Regions from separate parts of the Weizmannia sp. FSL W8-1119 genome, predicted to be linked through region 2. Evidence: a T-box and tRNA genes for the amino acid it is inferred to sense, from the RefSeq annotation. Region 2 holds a T-box; the other regions hold tRNA genes.

Region 1 (4,875 bases), 2.3 Mb from region 2:
CGTAACTATAACGGTCCTAAGGTAGCGAAATTCCTTGTCAGGTAAGTTCTGACCCGCACGAAAGGTGTAACGATCTGGGCACTGTCTCAACGAGAGACTCGGTGAAATTATAGTACCTGTGAAGATGCAGGTTACCCGCGACAGGACGGAAAGACCCCATGGAGCTTTACTGCAGCCTGATATTGAATTTTGGTACAGCTTGTACAGGATAGGTAGGAGCCTTGGAAACCGGAGCGCCAGCTTCGGCGGAGGCATCGGTGGGATACTACCCTGGCTGTATTGAAATTCTAACCCGCACCCCTTACCGGGGTGGGAGACAGTGTCAGGCAGGCAGTTTGACTGGGGCGGTCGCCTCCTAAAAGGTAACGGAGGCGCCCAAAGGTTCCCTCAGAATGGTTGGAAATCATTCGCAGAGTGTAAAGGCATAAGGGAGCTTGACTGCGAGACTTACAAGTCGGGCAGGGACGAAAGTCGGGCTTAGTGATCCGGTGGTTCCGCATGGAAGGGCCATCGCTCAACGGATAAAAGCTACCCTGGGGATAACAGGCTGATCTCCCCCAAGAGTCCACATCGACGGGGAGGTTTGGCACCTCGATGTCGGCTCATCGCATCCTGGGGCTGTAGTCGGTCCCAAGGGTTGGGCTGTTCGCCCATTAAAGCGGTACGCGAGCTGGGTTCAGAACGTCGTGAGACAGTTCGGTCCCTATCCGTCGCGGGCGCAGGAAATTTGAGAGGAGCTGTCCTTAGTACGAGAGGACCGGGATGGACGCACCGCTGGTGTACCAGTTGTCTTGCCAAAGGCATCGCTGGGTAGCTATGTGCGGAAGGGATAAGTGCTGAAAGCATCTAAGCATGAAGCCCCCCTCAAGATGAGATTTCCCACAGTTTAACTGGTAAGATCCCTGAAAGATGATCAGGTTGATAGGTCCGGGGTGGAAGCGCGGCGACGCGTGCAGCTGACGGATACTAATCGATCGAGGACTTAACCAAATAGAAAAGTGAAGGGCGCTCGCTCATCGGCGTATGAACTTCAAGGCCCCCGCCTGAGATAAAGGAAACACGACGAGCCCTAAAGGCGAGTCGATGCCCGCTTATCGTAGGAAAGGGGGACGGGAAGTTCACTAGCCGATAGCGCCCGGAACTGGACAATAGAAAAGCGAAGGTGCCTTGTTTAGCCCCGACAAGCGAATGTTCTGACCGGCATGGAGCCGTCTTTTGGCTCCGTGACGGGCAGGTTATTCGACCTCGAGGGGCTAGGCACCGGAGCTAGACAATAGAAAAGCGGAAGCGCCTTGGTCATCGGCGTATGAACTTCAAGGCCCCCGCCTGAGATAAAGGAAACACGACGAGCCCTAAAGGCGAGTCGATGCCCGCTTATCGTAGGAAAGGGGGACGGGAAGTTCACTAGCCGATAGGCGCTGGAGCTGGACAATTCTCAAAGTTAGAAACCAAAGCTATTCTCCGTTTACAGTTTTTCTCCCATCCGGTTTTCAGGGAATCACATAATTCCTGTTGATAAGCAATGAAAAGTTTGTTATAATGATTTTTGTCATTGAGGTCCGGTGGCGATGGCGGAAAGGTCACACCCGAACACATCCCGAACTCGGAAGTTAAGCTTTCCAGCGCCGATGGTAGTTGGGGGTTTCCCCCTGCGAGAGTAGGACGCTGCCGGGCCCGATATTCCGCAGTAGCTCAGTGGTAGAGCAATCGGCTGTTAACCGATCGGTCGTAGGTTCGAATCCTACCTGCGGAGCCATAATGGAGAGCTGTCCGAGAGGCCGAAGGAGCACGATTGGAAATCGTGTAGGCGGCTAAAAGCTGTCTCAAGGGTTCGAATCCCTTGCTCTCCGTCATGATCCATATGGCCCGTTGGTCAAGCGGTTAAGACACCGCCCTTTCACGGCGGTAACACGGGTTCGAATCCCGTACGGGTCACCATTTACATATTTGGAGGATTAGCTCAGCTGGGAGAGCGTCTGCCTTACAAGCAGAGGGTCGGCGGTTCGATCCCGTCATCCTCCACCATTTTATCATCGCGGGGTGGAGCAGTCTGGTAGCTCGTCGGGCTCATAACCCGAAGGTCGCAGGTTCAAATCCTGCCCCCGCAATTTACATATAAAGGTCCCGTAGTGTAGCGGTTATCACGCCTGCCTGTCACGCAGGAGATCGCGGGTTCGATTCCCGTCGGGACCGCCATCTGTATTTTACATAATCGCGGCTCGGTAGCTCAGTCGGTAGAGCAAAGGACTGAAAATCCTTGTGTCGGCGGTTCGATTCCGTCCCGAGCCACCATTGGCCGGTCTAGCTCAATTGGTAGAGCAACTGACTTGTAATCAGTAGGTTGGGGGTTCAAGTCCTCTGGCCGGCACCACGCAATATGGAGGGGTAGCGAAGTGGCTAAACGCGGCGGACTGTAAATCCGCTCCCTCAGGGTTCGGCGGTTCGAATCCGTCCCCCTCCATTTTTAAAGGGGCATAGTTTAAAGGTAGAACAGAGGTCTCCAAAACCTCCAGTGTGGGTTCGATTCCTACTGCCCCTGCCATTATGATGGCGGTTGTGGCGAAGTGGTTAACGCACCGGATTGTGGCTCCGGCATTCGTGGGTTCGATTCCCACCATCCGCCCCATATTTGATTGGGCCATAGCCAAGCGGTAAGGCAACGGACTTTGACTCCGTCATGCGCTGGTTCGAATCCAGCTGGCCCAGTATGCGGAAGTAGTTCAGTGGTAGAACATCACCTTGCCAAGGTGGGGGTCGCGGGTTCGAATCCCGTCTTCCGCTCCATTGATGGCGGCATAGCCAAGAGGTAAGGCAGAGGTCTGCAAAACCTTTATCACCGGTTCGATTCCGGTTGCCGCCTCCATCATATTGTGCCGGTGTGGCGGAATTGGCAGACGCGCACGACTCAAAATCGTGTTCCTTCGGGAGTGTCGGTTCGACCCCGACCACCGGTATAACACAGTATTACATTGAAAGCTGATGCCAAACGGAACGCTTCTCAAGATAAAGAGAAGCGTTTTTTATTGCAATTATATTATTGAAGCCGAGGCCATTTAAGCAGCTGCTTGAAAGCGTACACTTGTGGGTATCTACAGTTTTTTAACTTGTACAAAAAGGGAATTGATCTAATAAGAAAGGTTTGGAAATACTATCTTAGATTTTCCTTTTATAATGAGTACAAGAGCTGGGCAGCCTACTATTTACTAGGGTTGTCTTTTCTTTTTTTCACCGTAACCGTCCCATCTTTTTCAAGATAGGCCTGGTCAATTTCATCAAGCGAAAATACGCCCTGCTTTCTCAATAACTCTGACAGTTGATTCATATCAATTTTATTTTTTTTTAGTACGACGTTGTTAATTTTTCCTTTATCGATAATCACCGTTTTATCCCCGATAAGGAATTTTTCCAGTTTGTCATAGCGGTAAATGAGGCTATCAAAAATGAGTTTAATGATGACCCAAACAGAAAGCATGGCGAGAATGTAGTACCATTTTACACTTGGGTCATAAAGGCCGTTGCCGACGATTTCAGACAGCATAATGCTCCAGATGAAGTCGATTGGCGTAAGGTTTGAAATACTTTTGGCACCGGTACATTTTAGACAAAAAATGAGCGCAAGAAAGCCCATGATCAATTTTAATAAATCTATACTGATTTGCATCGTTGAACCTTCTTTTTAGATGATTTTTTCTTTTGCATTTTCCCTTAAAATCAGTGTCATAAACGAACGTTCTAATCATGGGATACACCGGACAGGTTAGGCAAATCATTTTGTTTTGGGAATCTGTTATTTTACAATAGATCTATCTTCACGAGTAGAAGGAAAGGAAGCGGACAATGGGTAGTCAAAAAAAGTTAAATGATGTTGCATTTTCGGTTTTAGATTTGATCCCTGTTTTATCTGGAAAGACACCGGCAGATTCGTTTAAAAATAGCCTGAGCCTGGCACAGCATGTTGAAAATTGGGGCTACAAACGATACTGGCTCGCGGAACACCATAATATGGTTGGAGTAGCCAGCTCTGCAACGGCTGTTTTAGTCGGGTATATAGCGGCAGGGACGAAAACCATCCGTGTCGGGTCTGGCGGGGTGATGCTTCCAAATCATGCACCGCTTGTCGTGGCTGAGCAGTTTGGAACACTGGGTTCTATCTATCCAGGCAGAATAGATCTCGGCCTTGGCCGTGCGCCTGGTACGGACCAATTGACAGCTGCGGCGCTCAGAAGAAATTTAAAGGGCGGGGAAATGGATTTTCCGGATAATGTCCAAGAACTGATGAACTATTTTCTCTCGGATAAAGAACGCAGGACTTATGCACGGGCCGTCGTGGCAGAAGGGGTGGATGTTCCGGTTTGGCTTCTTGGATCAAGTACATACAGTGCCACACTTGCTGCGAGGCTCGGTCTGCCGTTTGCGTTTGCGAGCCATTTTGCACCAGCGCAATTGTTTGATGCTTTATACCTTTATCGGGAGAACTTCAAACCGTCCAAGTATTTGCAAAAGCCATATGTGATTGCGTGTGTGAATGGCGTAGCAGCTGACACAGATGCAGAAGCAGAAAGAATCGCAACAAGCCTGTACCAGTTTTTCCTCGGCGTTATCCGAGGCAAATCGCAGACGCTGCAGCCGCCTGTCGATAGCATGAACGGGATTTGGACCCCGTTTGAAAAAGAAGCGGCATTGCGTCAGCTTGAATATGCTTTTATCGGTTCAAAACAGACAATCAAAGAGAAAATGGAAGAATTTTTGGATGATACACAGGTCGATGAGTTGATGTTTGTATCGCATATTTACAACCATGAAGAGCGGCTGCGGTCTTATGAGATCCTAAGTGAACTGAAGGAAGGTCATGCCTGAAGAGGGAAGCTGTTTTGC
Region 2 (4,875 bases):
CTGCACGAAGAGATCTCGCGGTATACGTGCTGGCTTGGCATCCACACTTCAATATCATATTTTTTCGCTGCCGTAAACCCGAGGTCCGCCGTGCACATGCTCATCACATGATAAGGCAGGCCCAAAAGCTGCAGCACTCTTTCCGCATGGCCCGTCAGTTTTTCAAGCTCCTCATAGGAATCTTCCGGTTTGACAAATTTTACAAGTTCCACTTTGTTAAACTGGTGCTGGCGGATCAGCCCGCGTGTATCGCGCCCGGCAGAACCCGCTTCCGAACGGAAACAGGCGCTGAATGCCACATAATTGATCGGCAGGTCGCCGCCGTTTAAAATTTCATCACGGTGATAATTTGTCACCGGCACTTCGGCAGTCGGGATCAGAAAATAGTCTTTTTCATTGACAAGAAAAGCATCTTCTTCAAATTTCGGCAGCTGCCCCGTTCCTGTCATGCTGGCCCGGTTCACCATATACGGCGGCAATACCTCTTCATAACCGTGTTCTTCGACATGCAGATCAAGCATAAAATTATAAAGCGCACGTTCAAGGCGGGCGCCAAGCCCTTTGTAAAAGACGAACCGGCTTCCGGTCACTTTGGCTGCCCTTTCAAAGTCAAGGATGCCAAGGTCAGTGGCAATATCCCAGTGCGGTTTCGGTTCAAATCCAAATGCCGGCACTTCACCCCATTTCCGGATTTCGACATTGTCCTCTTCGCTGTCTCCCACCGGCACGCTTTCATGCGGAATGTTCGGGATAGAAAGCATCAGCATTTCAAGTTCGGCTTCGACTTGTTTCAACTCGGCATCCAGCGCTTTAATTTTCTCGCCGACGCCGCGCATTTCCTCGATCAGCTTTGTTGCATCTTTCTTTTCGCGTTTCAGTGCCGCAACTTGCTGCGTGACTTCATTCCGCCTGTTTTTCAACGCTTCGCTTTCCATGATCAGTTCGCGCCGCCTTTGGTCCAGCCCGCTGAACTTTTCAAAATCGGTCAAATCTTCTCCGCGGTGCTGCATCCGTTCTTTGACTTCATCAAAATGCGCACGCAAAAATTTGATGTCCAACATGCTATCCTTCTCCTTTTATCGAAATTCAAATAAAAAACTCCCGCCCCGAAAACAGGGACGAGAGTGAACCCGCGTTGCCACCCAAATTGAAAACAAGAGTTTTCCGCTTTGTAAGGATAACGGGTTTTTTCCCGTGGATGCCTACTCGCCCGGCTTTCAGCAACCCGCTCAAGGATGGATTCACAGAAGCTTTCCGCCGGTTTCCACCGCCCACCGGCTCTCTTTAGGAAAAGCGTTCTCCTACTGGTTCCTGTCATTGCTTTTTCAGTCTTCACGTACACCTTAATGTACTACAATTTTATCCGTTTTGCAACAGATTATACCGGAATCCAGCTCTGAAGAGTAAATTCATCAATTTTTAGATGTTTTATGATAAAATGACTTATCCACATTTAGAAAATTTTTCCATCTATTTTTTCTGCTTTCAAAGTCAAAAAGAGCCGAATTTGCAAATTTCTTTTTTAAAATTGTGGATAACTTCAAAAAACCTTTTTTTACATCACATCCTTTGCTATAATATAACCATTAAGTAAACCTTACTTGTATTGGCTTACTTAAATGGGTGAAATCCTCGTCTGTTAAAATACGTGTCCGAAACGATTCCAACAGATTTGAGGATTTTTCTTTTGCCGTTTTTTTGAGTGCTTTTAAGATTGACGAACCTTTTTCAAACAGCTGTCTAATAATATCTGTTATTTGAACTAATAAATAATGATTTTTCATGGCTGTGTAGTTTTGGCTATTGGCATGTTCTATATTGTAACGATTATTTTTTTGTTCGTTAAATCCTTGATTTTCAATCTTCCAGCGGCTTCTTCCTGCAGCGATGAGTCGTTCCACGTTCTTTTTCGTGATTTTAATATCCGTTATAAATACATACTCTTTCGATTTCCCATCCTCTGTTTTCATTGTGGCCTCCATCAGATTGACCGTTCTGTCTTTGTAGGCAATATCATTCACCCAAACTAATGAATTCTGATCCTTACTTTGTTCCAGCTCTTTTATTGCCTTAAACTCCGTCGAGATACTTTTAATTCTCCCTTCCTTAAATCTGCATATATATTTCCATTTGTGCGCCCTGCACAGATTAAATACCGTTTCACATGCATAGAGACTATCTCCCAAGATACAAATCGGTAGTCTTTTAAATATTTTTTTTATTTTCTTTGCCAGCCTGTCGAAGGCTTTTAATTCACAATCTTGCTTAGAAACATTTTCTGATTCATTTTCGATAAATTCGGAGGCAATACTGAAGACCATATCCCCCACGACAAGCTTGGCTTCAAGTACATGGTGCATATAAAGTACGTTCGTTTCTCCTGTTTCTTTATTTGTATATGCCCGTCTCAGGCAGTGTTTACAATGTTTCTCATGAAAGGTGTGTAATCCAGTTCCATCAATGATGACACCCCAGTACTTTCCTTCAATTCGATAAGACTCGAGAGACCTTTTTTTCAATAATTCTTTAATCATATACGTTCTAATTTTTTCTAATTCATTTACATCTAAGCCAGATAAAAAGTCGTTAATTGTATCATAATGTGGAAGTTCTTCAAGAGAATCTAAGCCTAACACCTTCCCTACATTTTTAATACATTCTTCTTTATTAAAACTCTCACTCATGTTTCTCATGGATTTTAGGCCGGTCATATTTTTCAACATCATCGTAAATAAAAGGACCTCTGGACCATAAGTGATATAGCTTTGATGTCGGTGGTCTGCTACCTTTTTTAGGTTATTCATCAGGTCTTTGAAAAAATGCTTCTGAATTTTAAGGAACTCGAAAAAATAATTTGCTTCTTTTTCACGATTTCTTTTTTCTTTTCTAGTAACCAAAATAAAAACCCCCTCAAAACAGCCAAGTTTAATTAGGGCTTGCTGAACGAATCAAATTTTAGCTTGTATTCGACTTGTCACTAAGCCATGCCAAAATATTCGTCCAGCAAGCTCTAATTATTTAAATTATTACATATTTAGCCGCATTTTTGGGGGGGAATAGTTAAATTATCACGAAAAATTTTTACTCCTCAGAGCTGACCGGAATCCTTGCCATACTCAAAAAATATTCGGTCATCCGCAGGTCATCCGTTAACTCCGGATGGAAGGAGCAGCCGAGCAGATTTCCCTGGCGGACCGCAACAATCCGCCCGCGGCACTCGGCCAGCACTTCAACATGATCGGAAACGGAAACGATATGGGGCGCGCGAATAAAGACAGCCGGGAAATCTTCCGCGATGCCGTTAACACGGATTGTTTCTTCAAAACTTTCCCGCTGGCGGCCGAAAGAATTGCGCGCCACCGTAATATCCATTGCGCCGATATGCGCATCTTCCTGGCCTTCAATACGCTTTGCAAGCAGGATCAGCCCTGCGCATGTGCCAAAGACCGGCTTACTTTCGGCAAACTGTTTCAGTTCCGCCATAAAACCGTAGCGGTCAATGAGCCGCCGCATTGCCGTGCTTTCCCCGCCCGGCAGGATGAGCCCGCCGATTTCGTCCAACTGCTCTTTTTTCTTAACGACAACACCTTCCGCCCCGCAGGCTTCCACTGCACGGATATGTTCCTCCACAGCCCCCTGGAGGCCAAGTACGCCAATTTTTTTCATGCTGATTCTCCTTACCAGCCGCGCTCCTGCATTCTTGCTTCAGCCGGCAATGTTGAAATTTCTAAGCCTTTCATTGCTGTTCCAAGGTCTTTCGACAATTCGGCAATCAGTTTGTAATCTTGGTAGTGGGTCGTTGCTTCGACAATCGCTTTCGCAAATTTCGCCGGGTTTTCCGATTTGAAAATCCCCGATCCGACGAAAACGCCGTCCGCACCGAGCTGCATCATCAAAGCCGCATCCGCCGGCGTTGCAACACCGCCAGCAGCAAAGTTTACAACCGGCAGCCGGCCTTCTTTTTTAATTTGCAGCAGCACCTCGTACGGGGCACCGAGCTGTTTGGCTTCCGTCATCAGTTCATCTTCGTTCATGTTGACCACTTTCCGCACCTGCGCATTCACTTTCCGCATATGCCTGACCGCTTCAACGATATTCCCGGTTCCCGGCTCGCCTTTTGTCCTGAGCATCGAGGCGCCTTCCCCGATCCTTCGTGCCGCTTCCCCCAAATCGCGGCAGCCACACACAAACGGCACCGTGAATTCTTTTTTATTGATGTGGAACTCATCATCGGCCGGCGTTAAAACTTCGCTTTCGTCAATATAATCGACGCCCATCGCTTCGAGCACCCGCGCTTCAACAATATGGCCGATCCTTGCTTTTGCCATTACCGGAATGCTGACGGCGTTCATTACTTCTTCCACAATGGAAGGGTCCGCCATACGGGCAACCCCTCCGGCTTTCCGGATATCGGAAGGAACGCGTTCCAATGCCATGACGGCAACAGCGCCTGCTTCTTCAGCAAGTTTTGCCTGCTCGGCATTGACCACATCCATGATCACACCGCCTTTCTGCATTTCCGCCATCCCGCGTTTCACTATATCTGTTCCTGTTTTCATCTTTTGTACGCCCCTTTATAAAATTAAAAATTCTTATTATATGTATAATAATTTAAATTAACACCAAAAGCGAATGCTTGTCAAGGCACTCATTTTTCCACGTTAAAGTGAAAAACAGGACAAGGGCCCTTGTCCTGTTTTTTTACTTAAAATAATTTGCCGGCTGTATGATCCCAAAGTCACTCGAAAAATCCGCCAATTCCACGCATCATACGCACAAACCAGTTGGCTTTTTCAATATCGGTTTTGGTAACCAAAGCGGTGTGCGCTGTACCCGGGCCGTACAAATAGCCAAGTTCCTGCCCGTCTTTATGCC
Region 3 (4,875 bases), 2.8 Mb from region 2:
TGTATTACGCCTACGAAGAACCGGTCCGCAAAATCGTTCCACACCGCGTGCTTGCCCTTAACCGCGGCGAAAAAGAAAACATTCTGCGCGTATCCGTTGAGGCGGACACCGAGCGGATTTTGGCGTATTTGAACCGGCAAGTGATCCGGAATGAAGCCTCCATTACAGCTCGAATCGTCAAGGAAGCGGTGGAAGACGGCTACAAACGGCTGATTGAGCCCGCCATTGAAAGGGAAATCCGCAACGAACTGTCCGAAAAAGCGGAAGACCGGGCGATCCATATTTTTGCCGAAAATTTAAGGAACCTGCTTCTCCAGCCGCCTTTAAAAGGAAAAACGGTGCTCGGGGTTGACCCTGCGTACCGGACCGGCTGCAAACTCGCAGTCGTGGATGAAACGGGCAAAGTGCTGAAAATCGGCGTGATTTACCCGCATCCGCCAAAACCGAAAACAGAAGAAGCCAAAGCGATTGTAAAAAGCATCATCCGGGATTTTAAGGTGGAGGTCATCGCGATCGGAAACGGCACAGCCTCACAGGAAACGGAGCAATGGATTGCCGGTATTTTAAAAGAAATAGAAGAAGATGTTTCCTATGTGATCGTCAATGAAGCGGGGGCAAGCGTCTACTCCGCGTCCGACCTTGCACGCAAAGAATTTCCCGATTTGCATGTCGAAGAACGGAGCGCTGTCTCCATCGCCCGCAGGCTCCAGGATCCGCTGGCAGAGCTTGTGAAAATCGATCCGAAATCGGTCGGTGTCGGGCAGTACCAGCATGACGTTTCGCAAAAGAAACTGAATGAATCGCTCACTTTCGTCGTTGAAACGGCCGTCAACCAGGTCGGGGTCGATGTCAATACCGCATCCCCGTCTCTTTTGCAATATGTGTCCGGGCTCAGCAGCACTGTAGCGGGCAATATTGTAAAATTCCGCGACGAGAACGGCAAATTCAAAAACCGGGCCGAACTGAAAAAGATTCCCCGCCTCGGCGCAAAAACATACGAACAAAGTATTGGCTTTCTCCGCATACCGGACGGGGAAGAACCGCTTGACAAAACACCGATCCACCCGGAAAGTTATGATGCGGCAAGAGCTTTGCTGAATGAACTGGGCATGACGACAGCGGATATCGGGACAGAAAAGCTGATCCAATCGCTTGAAGCGCTGTCTGTCCCGGAAATGGCGAAGACACTCGGCATCGGCGAACTGACCTTGCAAGATATTTTTGAAGCCTTGAAAAAACCGGGCCGCGACCCGCGCGACGAACTGCCGAAACCGCTTTTGAAAAAGGATATTATGAAACTGGAAGATCTGAAACCGGGGATGGAGATGCAAGGAACCGTCCGGAATGTCGTCGATTTCGGGGCGTTTGTCGATGTCGGCGTGAAAGAAGACGGGCTTGTCCATATTTCGAAATTAAGTAAAGGTTTTGTTAAACATCCGCTTGATATCGTCTCGGTCGGCGATATTGTCACCGTGTGGGTGGAGAAAGTGGACGTCCAAAAAGGAAGATTATCGCTCACCATGCTTCCGAACGCTTAAAAGCGAAAAGAAGATGCGCCGGTCATGCGCGCATCTTCTTTTCATTGTAAAAAAACCAGCATTCATTTAGCAGTTTAATTTCACTGCGCCTTTTCTCGCAAAAAGCTCTCCGTATTTGGTTTTGAAACCATACCGGCACACAAACGCCCCCTTGTTCCTGAATGCTGAAACAAAACCAATCCCCCGCACTTTTTACTAAAGTATATGCTATAATAACTTGTCATGTGAAAAGAAAAGCGCGGGTGCCCGCGGCATCTATTTTCATTATGAGTAAGGGGGCTTACGGCCATGGATAACAAGGAACTGCAAGGCCTTGTGGAAAAAATATCGATGGAGTATTTTCACAAACCTTTCCGGCATGCAGCCTCATTTAATCCCCGGCTGCGGACCACCGGGGGAAGATATTTGTTAAAAAGCCACAATATCGAAATCAATAAAAAATATTTAGAAGAACTCGGGGAAAAAGAACTGATCGGCATTATCAAACATGAACTTTGCCATTACCATCTTCATCTGGAAGGGAAAGGATACCGGCACCGGGATGCGGATTTCAAACAATTGTTAAAGGAAACGGACGCGCCCCGCTATTGTACCGTCCTGCCGAGTAAAGCAGCTTCCCGCCCGTCCCGCCGCCCGTCCCCGCGTTACGAATATGTCTGCAGGGAATGCGGCATCCTATACAGAAGGCAAAGAAAGGTCAACACCAACCGGTACGTTTGCGGAAGATGCGGCGGCAAACTGGTGCTGCACAAAATGTATGCTGAACCGGGCCGGAAATAATGGGCATGGAGCATCTTCGAAACAAGCTTTAAAAATAAATTTCAAAACAGGGTTGACACCTTCGTGTCCCGTCATTATAATGTTAAGAGTCGACAAGATGTTGCTTGTTATTCCGCAGTAGCTCAGTGGTAGAGCAATCGGCTGTTAACCGATCGGTCGTAGGTTCGAATCCTACCTGCGGAGCCATTTTGGGGAAGTACTCAAGTGGCTGAAGAGGCGCCCCTGCTAAGGGCGTAGGTCGCGTAAGCGGCGCGAGGGTTCAAATCCCTCCTTCTCCGCCATACATACAAAGCAGTAATCGCGGCCCGTTGGTCAAGCGGTTAAGACACCGCCCTTTCACGGCGGTAACACGGGTTCGAATCCCGTACGGGTCATTTAAAACTTATCATATCATCAGTGGTTCCGTAGTGTAGCGGTTATCACGCCTGCCTGTCACGCAGGAGATCGCGGGTTCGATTCCCGTCGGAACCGCCATTGGGCCATAGCCAAGCGGTAAGGCAACGGACTTTGACTCCGTCATGCGCTGGTTCGAATCCAGCTGGCCCAGCCATTTTTGAGCCATTAGCTCAGTTGGTAGAGCATCTGACTTTTAATCAGAGGGTCGCAGGTTCGAATCCTGCATGGCTCACCATTTATCCGCGGGTGTGGCGGAATTGGCAGACGCACCAGACTTAGGATCTGGCGCCGCACGGCGTGGGGGTTCGACTCCCTTCACCCGCACTGTTTAGTATGATATGCGGAAGTAGTTCAGTGGTAGAACATCACCTTGCCAAGGTGGGGGTCGCGGGTTCGAATCCCGTCTTCCGCTCCATAAAAAATGATTGACATCCACAAAACCCTTTGATATAATGTAAAGGTGTCAAGTTAATAACGCGGTCGTGGCGGAATGGCAGACGCGCTAGGTTGAGGGCCTAGTGGGAGTTAAATCCCGTGGAGGTTCAAGTCCTCTCGGCCGCATTTACGCGCCCATAGCTCAATTGGATAGAGCGTTTGACTACGGATCAAAAGGTTAGGGGTTCGACTCCTCTTGGGCGCGCTATTTTTCATGCGAAAAAAGATCGGTTTCCATCTGCATAAAAAGCTTAAAAGCTTATCGAGCAGTTGAAAACTTTATAAAAACAGGCATTGGTTTTATAGTTTTTTGGGCCAGGGAAAAGCGGGAAATAGCTCAGCTTGGTAGAGCACATGGTTTGGGACCATGGGGTCGCAGGTTCGAATCCTGTTTTCCCGATTTGCATGCGGGTGTAGTTTAGTGGTAAAACCACAGCCTTCCAAGCTGTTGTCGTGGGTTCGATTCCCATCACCCGCTCCAAATTTTATGTTGACAGTGACTTGTTATCATGCTATACTTAATAAGTTGCTGCTTGAAATTGTTCCTTGAAAACTGGACCAAACGAAACGTCAAATTCTTTTTGAGCTTTTATCAAACATCTTTACTGAGAGTTTGATCCTGGCTCAGGACGAACGCTGGCGGCGTGCCTAATACATGCAAGTCGTGCGGGCCTTGTTGAAAGCTTGCTTTTAACAAGGCTAGCGGCGGACGGGTGAGTAACACGTGGGCAACCTGCCTGTAAGACCGGGATAACGCCGGGAAACCGGGGCTAATACCGGATAGTTTTTTCCTCCGCATGGAGGAAAAAGGAAAGGCGGCTTCGGCTGCCACTTACAGATGGGCCCGCGGCGCATTAGCTAGTTGGCGGGGTAACGGCCCACCAAGGCAACGATGCGTAGCCGACCTGAGAGGGTGATCGGCCACATTGGGACTGAGACACGGCCCAAACTCCTACGGGAGGCAGCAGTAGGGAATCTTCCGCAATGGACGAAAGTCTGACGGAGCAACGCCGCGTGAGTGAAGAAGGCCTTCGGGTCGTAAAACTCTGTTGCCGGGGAAGAACAAGTGCCGTTCGAACAGGGCGGCGCCTTGACGGTACCCGGCCAGAAAGCCACGGCTAACTACGTGCCAGCAGCCGCGGTAATACGTAGGTGGCAAGCGTTGTCCGGAATTATTGGGCGTAAAGCGCGCGCAGGCGGCTTCTTAAGTCTGATGTGAAATCTTGCGGCTCAACCGCAAGCGGTCATTGGAAACTGGGAGGCTTGAGTGCAGAAGAGGAGAGTGGAATTCCACGTGTAGCGGTGAAATGCGTAGAGATGTGGAGGAACACCAGTGGCGAAGGCGGCTCTCTGGTCTGTAACTGACGCTGAGGCGCGAAAGCGTGGGGAGCAAACAGGATTAGATACCCTGGTAGTCCACGCCGTAAACGATGAGTGCTAAGTGTTAGAGGGTTTCCGCCCTTTAGTGCTGCAGCTAACGCATTAAGCACTCCGCCTGGGGAGTACGGCCGCAAGGCTGAAACTCAAAGGAATTGACGGGGGCCCGCACAAGCGGTGGAGCATGTGGTTTAATTCGAAGCAACGCGAAGAACCTTACCAGGTCTTGACATCCTCTGACCTCCCTGGAGACAGGGCCTTCCCCTTCGGGGGACAGAGTGACAGGTGGTGCATGGTTGTCGTCAGCTCGTGTCGTGAGATGTTGGGTTAAGTCCCGCAACGAGCGCAA
Region 4 (4,875 bases), 2.0 Mb from region 2:
ACAAACGCCGTTAATAGGTAGATTTCCCAAGAGTAAGGATATAGTGGTGTCCGACTATTCGATAAATGCACTTTTAGTGATTCAGTATGTAAAAATTTCCCTAGATCACCTGAATGTGGAATGAATTTAATTTGTCTGATATACCAATTATACTAAATTTTATGCGATTTGTTTGCCTTTAAGCGGAAATTTCGTCACGGATTCAGGAGATTGTCAACCAAATACATTGACACATAGGCCTGATTTCCCTAAACTTTAAATGTACTAATTTCGCCATATTTCTATAAGAATAGCATAAAAGGAGAGTAAGAAGATGAATGCGCAATCTTCTCCAGCAATCGGCCCTGACAAAGGCTGGCGGATCTGGTGGCAATTAACACGGCCCCATACCTTAACGGCCGGTTTTGTGCCTGTCATTCTCGGGACAGTACTGGCTTTGGGCATTGCCCGCATCAATCTGCTGCTGTTTGCTGCAATGCTGGTTGCAACCCTGTTAATTCAGGCAGCAACCAATATGTTTAATGAATATTACGATTACAAACGCGGCCTTGATACCGAGCATTCCGTCGGGATCGGCGGGGCAATTGTCAGAAACGGCATCAAACCGAAAACGGTGCTCCACCTCGCCTTTGCTTTTTTCGGTGCAGCCATGCTGATCGGCGTTTACATTTGCTCGCAAAGTTCCTGGTGGATTGCTGTAATCGGCACTGTCTGCATGCTTGTTGCTTATCTTTACACTGCAGGGCCTTTTCCAATTTCATCAACGCCGCTTGGCGAACTGATTTCCGGCTTTTTTATGGGTGTAATTATTATATTAATATCGTTTTTTATCCAGACAAAAACGATCACATGGCCGATTGTATTTATTTCGATTCCGATTATGATTTTAATCGGTGCCATTATGCTGTCGAATAATATCCGCGATCTGGACGGCGATAAAGCAAATGGCAGAAAAACGATCGCCATTCTGCTCGGCCGGAAAGGAGCCATCCTGCTTCTGGCCGCAATGTTTGCCCTTTCCTATCTCTGGATGGCCGGGCTCGTTTTGTTCGGTGTTGTAACCCCGTGGGTACTGCTCGTTTTTGTCAGCACACCGAAGCCGGTCCGGGCCATTAAAGGCTTTATTGGAAAAAGTGAACCGTTGCAAATGTTGCCTGCCATGAAAGCAACCGCACAGACAAACACGATTTTTGGTTTGCTATTATCCATCAGTTTTTTAATTGATCATTTTATTTGAAAAAACGGCGGAGTGTTGCACTCCTCCGTTTTTTTGCGCTTTTCCCGCACCGGGGCCCGGAGCCTCTGGCGGGATGCAAAGAGGTTTGCAGAAGTGAAAAAACACGCAAAAAAAAGCTGCTCCGGCAGTTTTCGGAACAGCTTCGTGACCAGTATGACCCGTACGGGATTCGAACCCGTGTTACCGCCGTGAAAGGGCGGTGTCTTAACCGCTTGACCAACGGGCCAGAAATGGCGGAGAAGGAGGGATTTGAACCCTCGCGCCGCTAATCGCGACCTACACCCTTAGCAGGGGCGCCTCTTCAGCCACTTGAGTACTTCTCCATATGGCTCCGCAGGTAGGATTCGAACCTACGACCGATCGGTTAACAGCCGATTGCTCTACCACTGAGCTACTGCGGAATAGATGGGCCTAAATGGACTTGAACCATCGACCTCACGCTTATCAGGCGTGCGCTCTAACCAGCTGAGCTATAGGCCCAAAGTGGAGCGGGTGATGGGAATCGAACCCACGACAACAGCTTGGAAGGCTGTGGTTTTACCACTAAACTACACCCGCATCAAAGGGCGGATGATGGGAATCGAACCCATGAATGCCGGAGCCACAATCCGGTGCGTTAACCACTTCGCCACAACCGCCATATATTTTTCATTGAAAACCAATGGTGGCTCGGGACGGAATCGAACCGCCGACACAAGGATTTTCAGTCCTTTGCTCTACCGACTGAGCTACCGAGCCAAAATAAGCGGTCCCGACGGGAATCGAACCCGCGATCTCCTGCGTGACAGGCAGGCGTGATAACCGCTACACCACGGGACCAATTGCGGGGGCAGGATTTGAACCTGCGACCTTCGGGTTATGAGCCCGACGAGCTACCAGACTGCTCCACCCCGCGATGATAAATAATGAAATGGCGGAGGAAGAGGGATTCGAACCCCCGCGCGGTGTAACCCGCCTGTCGGTTTTCAAGACCGATCCCTTCAGCCAGACTTGGGTATTCCTCCGTATGATAAGCAAAAAATAAAAAATGGTGGACCTTGTAGGACTCGAACCTACGACCGGACGGTTATGAGCCGTCTGCTCTAACCAGCTGAGCTAAAGGTCCGATATACGAAATATAGCGGCGGAGGGGATCGAACCCCCGACCTCACGGGTATGAACCGTACGCTCTAGCCAGCTGAGCTACGCCGCCGTTATTTGACCTGTTTGGTGGAGCCTAGCGGGATCGAACCGCTGACCTCCTGCGTGCAAAGCAGGCGCTCTCCCAGCTGAGCTAAGGCCCCACTATGATCATCTTCATGGTCGGGAAGACAGGATTTGAACCTGCGACCCCATGGTCCCTAACCATGTGCTCTGCCAAGCTGAGCTACTTCCCGAAAGAGGAATAAGCGCGCCCAAGAGGAGTCGAACCCCTAACCTTTTGATCCGTAGTCAAACGCTCTATCCAATTGAGCTATGGGCGCATTTGTCATGGTACTGATGCCGAGGACCGGAGTCGAACCGGTACGGTAGTCACCTACCGCAGGATTTTAAGTCCTGTGCGTCTGCCAATTCCGCCACCCCGGCGGGATAAAATGGAGCGGAAGACGGGATTCGAACCCGCGACCCCCACCTTGGCAAGGTGATGTTCTACCACTGAACTACTTCCGCATATCGTGCTAAACAGTGCGGGTGAAGGGAGTCGAACCCCCACGCCTTGCGGCGCCAGATCCTAAGTCTGGTGCGTCTGCCAATTCCGCCACACCCGCAGATAAGATAAATGGTGAGCCATGCAGGATTCGAACCTGCGACCCTCTGATTAAAAGTCAGATGCTCTACCAACTGAGCTAATGGCTCATATTCCGATAACGACATTACTTGTCACAAAGAAAATTATACTATATTGGGTTAAATATGTACATATCTATTTTCTTTCAGGATTCCCGCAAGTATGTGCCGGTCACAAGGCAGTATCCCCGGCCTCCCGATAGAAAGCCGGTTGCCCCTGAACCGGGATGGCATAAAAATGGAGGATGACGGGATCGAACCGCCGACCCTCTGCTTGTAAGGCAGACGCTCTCCCAGCTGAGCTAATCCTCCGTATTATGGCCCGGCAACGTCCTACTCTCGCAGGGGGAAACCCCCAACTACCATCGGCGCTGGAAAGCTTAACTTCCGAGTTCGGGATGTGTTCGGGTGTGTCCTTTCCGCCATCATCACCGGACCTGTATAATTTTGGGATGTGTTCCCTGAAAACCGGATGGGAGAAAAAACTGTAAACGGAGAATGCGTTTCTGCTTCTAACTTTGAGAATTGTCCAGCTTCGGTGCCTAGCCCCTCGAGGTCGAATCACCTGCCCGCCACGGAGCCAAAAGACGGCTCCATGCCGGTCAGAACATTCGCTTGTCGAGGCTAAACAAGGCACCTCCGCTTTTCGTGGTTAAGTCCTCGATCGATTAGTATCCGTCAGCTGCACGCGTCGCCGCGCTTCCACCCCGGACCTATCAACCTGATCATCTTTCAGGGATCTTACCAGTTAAACTGTGGGAAATCTCATCTTGAGGGGGGCTTCATGCTTAGATGCTTTCAGCACTTATCCCTTCCGCACATAGCTACCCAGCGATGCCTTTGGCAAGACAACTGGTACACCAGCGGTGCGTCCATCCCGGTCCTCTCGTACTAAGGACAGCTCCTCTCAAATTTCCTGCGCCCGCGACGGATAGGGACCGAACTGTCTCACGACGTTCTGAACCCAGCTCGCGTACCGCTTTAATGGGCGAACAGCCCAACCCTTGGGACCGACTACAGCCCCAGGATGCGATGAGCCGACATCGAGGTGCCAAACCTCCCCGTCGATGTGGACTCTTGGGGGAGATCAGCCTGTTATCCCCAGGGTAGCTTTTATCCGTTGAGCGATGGCCCTTCCATGCGGAACCACCGGATCACTAAGCCCGACTTTCGTCCCTGCCCGACTTGTAAGTCTCGCAGTCAAGCTCCCTTATGCCTTTACACTCTGCGAATGATTTCCAACCATTCTGAGGGAACCTTTGGGCGCCTCCGTTACCTTTTAGGAGGCGACCGCCCCAGTCAAACTGCCTGCCTGACACTGTCTCCCACCCCGGTAAGGGGTGCGGGTTAGAATTTCAATACAGCCAGGGTAGTATCCCACCGATGCCTCCGCCGAAGCTGGCGCTCCGGTTTCCAAGGCTCCTACCTATCCTGTACAAGCTGTACCAAAATTCAATATCAGGCTGCAGTAAAGCTCCATGGGGTCTTTCCGTCCTGTCGCGGGTAACCTGCATCTTCACAGGTACTATAATTTCACCGAGTCTCTCGTTGAGACAGTGCCCAGATCGTTACACCTTTCGTGCGGGTCAGAACTTACCTGACAAGGAATTTCGCTACCTTAGGACCGTTATAGTTACGGCCGCCGTTTACTGGGGCTTCAGTTCAGAGCTTCGCCTTGCGGCTAACCCCTCTCCTTAACCTTCCAGCACCGGGCAGGTGTCAGCCCCTATACTTCGCCTTGCGGCTTCGCAGAGACCTGTGTTTTTGCTAAACAGTCGCCTGGGCCTATTCACTGCGGCTTCCCGGGGCATACACCCCAAAAAGCACCCCTTCTCCCGAAGTTACGGGGTCATTTTGCCGAGTTCCTTAAC

What was found. A T-box is a leader RNA that pairs with one kind of tRNA and senses whether it is charged. The one in region 2 lies ahead of serS (serine--tRNA ligase), so its partner is inferred to be a tRNA-Ser.
Region 1: it has a tRNA-Ser gene. The T-box ahead of serS (serine--tRNA ligase) is inferred to sense a tRNA for this amino acid. The anticodon was not compared.
Region 3: it has a tRNA-Ser gene. The T-box ahead of serS (serine--tRNA ligase) is inferred to sense a tRNA for this amino acid. The anticodon was not compared.
Region 4: it has a tRNA-Ser gene. The T-box ahead of serS (serine--tRNA ligase) is inferred to sense a tRNA for this amino acid. The anticodon was not compared.

Annotation. Positions count from the first base shown of each region.
Region 1 is NZ_JBBOZL010000001.1:2,357,169-2,362,043, reverse strand. Features, by position in the region: rRNA gene NSQ19_RS11760 (23S ribosomal RNA) at 1-990, shown strand, start outside; rRNA gene rrf (5S ribosomal RNA) at 1,559-1,674, shown strand; tRNA gene NSQ19_RS11750 (tRNA-Asn) at 1,682-1,756, shown strand; tRNA gene NSQ19_RS11745 (tRNA-Ser) at 1,761-1,850, shown strand; tRNA gene NSQ19_RS11740 (tRNA-Glu) at 1,864-1,938, shown strand; tRNA gene NSQ19_RS11735 (tRNA-Val) at 1,950-2,025, shown strand; tRNA gene NSQ19_RS11730 (tRNA-Met) at 2,035-2,108, shown strand; tRNA gene NSQ19_RS11725 (tRNA-Asp) at 2,121-2,196, shown strand; tRNA gene NSQ19_RS11720 (tRNA-Phe) at 2,217-2,292, shown strand; tRNA gene NSQ19_RS11715 (tRNA-Thr) at 2,296-2,371, shown strand; tRNA gene NSQ19_RS11710 (tRNA-Tyr) at 2,380-2,461, shown strand; tRNA gene NSQ19_RS11705 (tRNA-Trp) at 2,469-2,542, shown strand; tRNA gene NSQ19_RS11700 (tRNA-His) at 2,551-2,626, shown strand; tRNA gene NSQ19_RS11695 (tRNA-Gln) at 2,635-2,706, shown strand; tRNA gene NSQ19_RS11690 (tRNA-Gly) at 2,710-2,784, shown strand; tRNA gene NSQ19_RS11685 (tRNA-Cys) at 2,790-2,863, shown strand; tRNA gene NSQ19_RS11680 (tRNA-Leu) at 2,873-2,954, shown strand; gene NSQ19_RS11675 (DUF421 domain-containing protein) at 3,197-3,661, opposite strand; gene NSQ19_RS11670 (LLM class flavin-dependent oxidoreductase) at 3,838-4,857, shown strand.
Region 2 is NZ_JBBOZL010000001.1:83,134-88,008, reverse strand. Features, by position in the region: gene serS (serine--tRNA ligase) at 1-1,061, opposite strand, end outside; T-box leader at 1,112-1,327, opposite strand; gene NSQ19_RS00425 (transposase family protein) at 1,587-2,897, opposite strand; gene pdxT (pyridoxal 5'-phosphate synthase glutaminase subunit PdxT) at 3,082-3,666, opposite strand; gene pdxS (pyridoxal 5'-phosphate synthase lyase subunit PdxS) at 3,678-4,559, opposite strand; gene NSQ19_RS00410 (serine hydrolase) at 4,739-4,875, opposite strand, start outside.
Region 3 is NZ_JBBOZL010000001.1:2,921,055-2,925,929, reverse strand. Features, by position in the region: gene NSQ19_RS14290 (Tex family protein) at 1-1,538, shown strand, start outside; gene cmpA (cortex morphogenetic protein CmpA) at 1,561-1,677, opposite strand; gene NSQ19_RS14280 (SprT family protein) at 1,827-2,318, shown strand; tRNA gene NSQ19_RS14275 (tRNA-Asn) at 2,430-2,504, shown strand; tRNA gene NSQ19_RS14270 (tRNA-Ser) at 2,509-2,599, shown strand; tRNA gene NSQ19_RS14265 (tRNA-Glu) at 2,621-2,692, shown strand; tRNA gene NSQ19_RS14260 (tRNA-Asp) at 2,717-2,792, shown strand; tRNA gene NSQ19_RS14255 (tRNA-Gln) at 2,794-2,868, shown strand; tRNA gene NSQ19_RS14250 (tRNA-Lys) at 2,874-2,949, shown strand; tRNA gene NSQ19_RS14245 (tRNA-Leu) at 2,957-3,038, shown strand; tRNA gene NSQ19_RS14240 (tRNA-Gly) at 3,055-3,129, shown strand; tRNA gene NSQ19_RS14235 (tRNA-Leu) at 3,191-3,275, shown strand; tRNA gene NSQ19_RS14230 (tRNA-Arg) at 3,281-3,354, shown strand; tRNA gene NSQ19_RS14225 (tRNA-Pro) at 3,476-3,549, shown strand; tRNA gene NSQ19_RS14220 (tRNA-Gly) at 3,557-3,630, shown strand; rRNA gene NSQ19_RS14215 (16S ribosomal RNA) at 3,751-4,875, shown strand, end outside.
Region 4 is NZ_JBBOZL010000001.1:2,114,849-2,119,723, forward strand. Features, by position in the region: gene NSQ19_RS10370 (1,4-dihydroxy-2-naphthoate polyprenyltransferase) at 314-1,237, shown strand; tRNA gene NSQ19_RS10375 (tRNA-Glu) at 1,392-1,463, opposite strand; tRNA gene NSQ19_RS10380 (tRNA-Ser) at 1,469-1,560, opposite strand; tRNA gene NSQ19_RS10385 (tRNA-Asn) at 1,564-1,638, opposite strand; tRNA gene NSQ19_RS10390 (tRNA-Ile) at 1,644-1,717, opposite strand; tRNA gene NSQ19_RS10395 (tRNA-Gly) at 1,722-1,795, opposite strand; tRNA gene NSQ19_RS10400 (tRNA-His) at 1,803-1,875, opposite strand; tRNA gene NSQ19_RS10405 (tRNA-Phe) at 1,900-1,975, opposite strand; tRNA gene NSQ19_RS10410 (tRNA-Asp) at 1,984-2,056, opposite strand; tRNA gene NSQ19_RS10415 (tRNA-Met) at 2,059-2,132, opposite strand; tRNA gene NSQ19_RS10420 (tRNA-Ser) at 2,149-2,241, opposite strand; tRNA gene NSQ19_RS10425 (tRNA-Ile) at 2,266-2,342, opposite strand; tRNA gene NSQ19_RS10430 (tRNA-Met) at 2,356-2,429, opposite strand; tRNA gene NSQ19_RS10435 (tRNA-Ala) at 2,445-2,520, opposite strand; tRNA gene NSQ19_RS10440 (tRNA-Pro) at 2,537-2,613, opposite strand; tRNA gene NSQ19_RS10445 (tRNA-Arg) at 2,627-2,700, opposite strand; tRNA gene NSQ19_RS10450 (tRNA-Leu) at 2,718-2,803, opposite strand; tRNA gene NSQ19_RS10455 (tRNA-Gly) at 2,813-2,887, opposite strand; tRNA gene NSQ19_RS10460 (tRNA-Leu) at 2,904-2,985, opposite strand; tRNA gene NSQ19_RS10465 (tRNA-Lys) at 2,998-3,073, opposite strand; tRNA gene NSQ19_RS10470 (tRNA-Val) at 3,244-3,316, opposite strand; rRNA gene rrf (5S ribosomal RNA) at 3,325-3,440, opposite strand; rRNA gene NSQ19_RS10480 (23S ribosomal RNA) at 3,653-4,875, opposite strand, start outside.